Regions from separate parts of the Streptomyces sp. NPDC004752 genome, predicted to be linked through region 1. Evidence: riboswitches for the same ligand, from Rfam matches in the RefSeq annotation. Region 1 holds a riboswitch; the other holds the start of a gene.

Region 1 (2,199 bases):
CAAAGCGGCCCTACAACCGGGTCAGGCCGGCCGTACCACGCTGTGGATGATCGAATCTCCGGCGTAGTAGATCGACTCCGTGCGGACGTAGGCGCCCGGCTTCGGGGCGTGGATCATCATGCCGTTGCCGATGTAGAGGCCGACGTGGCTGATGTCGTCGTAGAAGAAGACCAGGTCACCGGGCTGGGCGTTGGCGAGGGAGACCGTGGTGCCGGACTCGACCTGGCTGTAGGTGGTGCGCGGCAGGGTGACGCCCGCGGCCTTCCAGGCGGCCTGGGTGAGTCCCGAGCAGTCGTAGGAGCCGGGTCCGGTGGCACCCCAGACGTACGGCTTGCCGATCTGTGCGCGGGCGAACGCGATCGCCTTCTCGGCCTTGGTGGCGTACGAGGAAGACGACGAAGAGGAAGACGACGACGAAGAGGAGGAAGACGATGAAGACGAAGACGACGATGAAGAGGAAGTGGACGACGAGGACGATGACGAGTCCGTGGAGTTCGACGCGTCGCTCTTCTGCTGTGCCGCCTCCTGTGCCGCCTGCTTCTTGGCCAGCTCGGCCGCCTTCCGCGCGGCCTCCTCCTGCTTGCGCTTCTCGATCTCCGCGAGCCGCGCCTTCTCCTCGGCCGTCAGCTCGGACAGCAACTGGCGCGCGGTGGAGAGCTTCTTCTGGACGGTGGTCTTGGCGGTCTTCAGCTCGTCCTGCGACTCGGTGAGAGTCTCCAGGCTCTTCGTGGCCTCCCGCCGCTTCTTCATCGTCGCCGACTGCTCGGTGACATAGTCGTCGACCGCGGTCTTCTGGCGCGAGGTCAGCCGGCCCATCAGCTGGGTCTGGTCGAAGTAGTCCTGCGGGGTGTCCGCGAGCAGGAAGGTGGCGGTGTCGGGGGTGGTGGACCCGGTCCGGTACTGCGCGGCGGCGAACGTGCCCAGTTCCTCACGGGCCTTGTTGAGCCGCTCCGTACGCTGGGCGACATCGTCCAGGAGGGTGTCGACGCGCTTGCGCTGCTTGCCGGACTTCTCCTTGGCCGCGTTGTACTTCTCGGTTGCCGACTCGGCCTGCCGATACAGGTCGTCGACCTTCTTCTGCACCTCCTCCACGCTCGGCCGGTCGCCGTCGGGAGTGGGGGCTGCGTACGCCGTCTGGGAGAGCAGGGCCACGGAGGTGAGGGCGGCGGTGGCCAGGGCGGGGGTGCGTATGCCGGTACGTATGCCGGCCGCGCGGGTACCCGCGGAGCGCGACTTGCGATGCGACGCCAAGGGAGGCGACTCCTTCCGTCTTCCGCCTACCGAGTTAGCTGTCGGGTTCGGGCGGGTGGTTCGGAAGGGTTGCCCTACGGCCGTTCCCCGCGAGGGAGTTGGGCCGATTCACCCCAAGTCGGTGTGGGTCCCCGGCTCCGTGCGCCACGGGAGGCGCGCCGGACTCGGCGGAGGCCGTACGGCCCGGCGACGTTCGCCGGTGGGGGTCGTACGACCTGACCGGAACGGTAGCCAACTCCTGTGGCGCCTGTGAAGGTTGATGGGTGATATGCCCGATACATTTTCGTGACCTGATGGTGGATTCCGTGTGAGTGACAGGATGATTCCGCACGGTGAGCGGCTTGTCCGGCATGTGGTCAGCATGTGGTCGGCATGTGGTCGGCCTGGGCCCGGCATGTGCCCGGCCTGCGGCCGGAGCGGGACCCGCCGAGGGAACCGGGTCATGTTCTCGGGGTGGCGGCGGGTTGTCGGTGGTGCGGCCTAGACTCGGAGAGCGATGAGCAGCCTCTTTGACGACAGCTTCCTGGCGGACCTCCAGGCCCCCCGTGGGCAGGAGGGGGAGCCCCCGCCGCCGCCCGAGGACGATCACGCTCCGGAGCCGGTTCCGGACGATCTGTTCGGCGGGAAGTTCGACCTGCCCCCGGACAGGGACGCTTACTACGGGGACGGCGCTCCACGGCCGGTCATCGACCCGGCCGCGCTTCTGCACGGGTTGAACGACAACCAGCGTGCCGCCGTCGTGCACTCCGGCTCCCCGCTGCTCATCGTGGCCGGCGCCGGCTCCGGCAAGACCCGCGTGCTCACGCACCGCATCGCCCATCTGTTGGCGGAGCGCAAGGTGCACCCGGGGCAGATCCTCGCGATCACCTTCACCAACAAGGCCGCGGGCGAGATGAAGGAGCGCGTCGAGCAGCTCGTCGGCCCGCGCGCCCACGCGATGTGGGTGAT
Region 2 (2,199 bases), on a different contig from region 1:
CCGTCACATTGCCGGTCGCGCCGGACAGGCCGACCTGCTGGCCCGGGGTCACGGTCTGGCCGGCCGAGACGGACAGCTGCGACAGATGGGCGTACTGCGCGTAGTGGCCGTCGTCGAGCTTGACGACCACCTGGTTGCCGTAGGCGCCGCCCCAGCCCGCGGAGACGACCGTGCCCGCGCCGACCGCCTTGAGCGCGGTGCCGGTCGGGACGACGAAGTCGACACCGGTGTGGTAGCCGCTGGACCACATGCTGCCTGCCGCGCGGTAGGGGGTCCCGATGCGGGCGCCGTCGACCGGCAGGCCGTAGCCGGTGGAGGCGGCCGTGTCGGCGGCGTTGGCGGCGTCGGTGTGCTGGGCGACCGGAGCGCTCTCGGTCGACATGTCCGACGACGGCGACGGCGACGGCACCGATGGCGACTGTAGGGACTCGGCGAACGACGACTTCGCGGACGAGGGCTCGACGGACGAGGAGCCGCTCCCCGCCACGGCCCGCTCGCCGAGCGTGAGCTTCAGGCCCGGGTGGATCAGCGACGGGTTGCCGCCGATGGCCTCGCGGTTGTCCTGGTAGATCCGCTGCCAACCGCCGCCGATGTGCTGCTCCTCGGCGATCTTGGCGAGCCAGTCGCCCGGCCGCACCGAGTATGTCCGGGTGCCGGAGTCCTCGGCGGCCGTCTTCTTCTCGGCGACGCCGGCCACGGACCGCACGGGCTGCTGCGCGGCGGCGCCGGGCGCCGTCTCGGGGGTGGCGGCGTGCGCCCCGGCGGCGCCGATGAACGGCAGGGCCAGCGCGGCACCACCCGTTCCGACGGCGGCGATGCGGCGGGTGAGTCGCTGGGACTTGGGACGACGGTGCTTACCCTTCGCGGGCATGGCGAATTCCTCTCCGGCGCCTACGAGGTGAGCTGTCGGGTTCGGGCTGGAGTTGCCCGGCCGCGCGCAGCGCGGCTTCACCCCTAGCCGTCCCGGAGACCGGGACAGGCAGTCGCGCCTGGTGGGTCCCCCGCTCCTGCCGGGCACGGGTGGGTGGGTGTCCGGGATCCGGGCGGCGGCAGGATTCGGCGGTCCGTCCGGATGGGTGGCGAACGTAAGGGAGCAGGATGCAAACGGACAAGGAGCCGCTTCACTTGGTGCGCTTTTTACTTGATCCGTTGCCGGAATTCCCGGTCACCGTCCGTGCATTTGGATGTGGTGTGCCTGCTCAATTCCCGCGAGGAGAAGGCGTATTACGTGAACATGACGGACAACGCACCGTCACAGGTATGACGCTCCTCACGCCCCTCACCACATAAGCGGGCAACTCCGACAGAAGGGCTGGACGCGACACAGTAGAAGAACCGTCACATCCAGGCCACCGCGGAGCCCGGTACGCAACCACGGCCTCGTCCCCGCGCGGGTACTGCACCGCGCTCCTCACAACTGCCCACAGACTCGCTCACGTCTCCGCATCGTCAAGGGCGGCGGGCCTTGGTGGCAACGCCTGTGGACAACTCGTCGCCATGGGAAAACCATGTCGTAGGGTCGACGACATGCCCGCCGGCGAACCGCGTCGCGGGGTCCGACCGCGAGGAGCCTCCGTGACGCAGCAGGTCCCGTCGACCGAACCCGAACTGGCCGGTGTGCGCAACTTCCGTGACGTGGGCGGACTGCCGACCGCGGACGGTCGGCGGGTGCGCCGCGGGGTGCTGTTCCGCAGCGGCCACCTGGCGCACGCGACCGAGACCGACGCCGCGTTCCTCTCCTCCCTGGGCCTGCACACGATCTTCGACTTCCGCAACGCGGCCGACCAGAAGCTGGAGGGTCCGGACGTCGAACTGCCCGGCGTGCGCAACGTCAATCTGCCGCTGACCGACCCGGCGGACGGCGCCGAGTTCTGGACGATGGTCCGCGACGGCGACATCGGCCAACTGCGGCAGCTCCTCGGCGACGGCAAGGCCGCGAACCGGATGGTCGTCTCGTACCGCTCGATCATCGCGGAGCGCACCGCCGAGCACTCCCGGGTGCTGCACGCGCTGGCCGAGGACAGCGTCCCAGCCCTGATGCACTGCGCGGCGGGCAAGGACCGCGCGGGCCTGTCCATTGCCGTGACGCTGCTCGCCCTGGGCGTGGAACGCGAGGCGATCCTGACCGACTATCTGGAGTCGAACGCCAAGCACCGCCGCTACCGGGTGCGCCGCAGCGGCAGCGCGGACACCGCGTAC

The links. A riboswitch is a leader RNA that binds a small molecule or an ion and turns the genes downstream of it on or off. The one in region 1 is predicted to bind cyclic di-AMP.
Region 2: it holds a riboswitch for cyclic di-AMP, as region 1 does, so the genes downstream of both, ACWEKM_RS24000 (M23 family metallopeptidase) here and ACWEKM_RS26075 (NlpC/P60 family protein) in region 1, are expected to answer to the same signal.

The regions. Positions count from the first base shown of each region.
Region 1 is NZ_JBSGBN010000067.1:32,787-34,985, forward strand. It holds gene ACWEKM_RS26075 (NlpC/P60 family protein) at 22-1,251, opposite strand; cyclic di-AMP (ydaO/yuaA leader) riboswitch at 1,260-1,431, opposite strand; gene pcrA (DNA helicase PcrA) at 1,748-2,199, shown strand, end outside.
Region 2 is NZ_JBSGBN010000059.1:4,472-6,670, reverse strand. It holds gene ACWEKM_RS24000 (M23 family metallopeptidase) at 1-871, opposite strand, end outside; cyclic di-AMP (ydaO/yuaA leader) riboswitch at 876-1,033, opposite strand; gene ACWEKM_RS23995 (tyrosine-protein phosphatase) at 1,576-2,199, shown strand, end outside.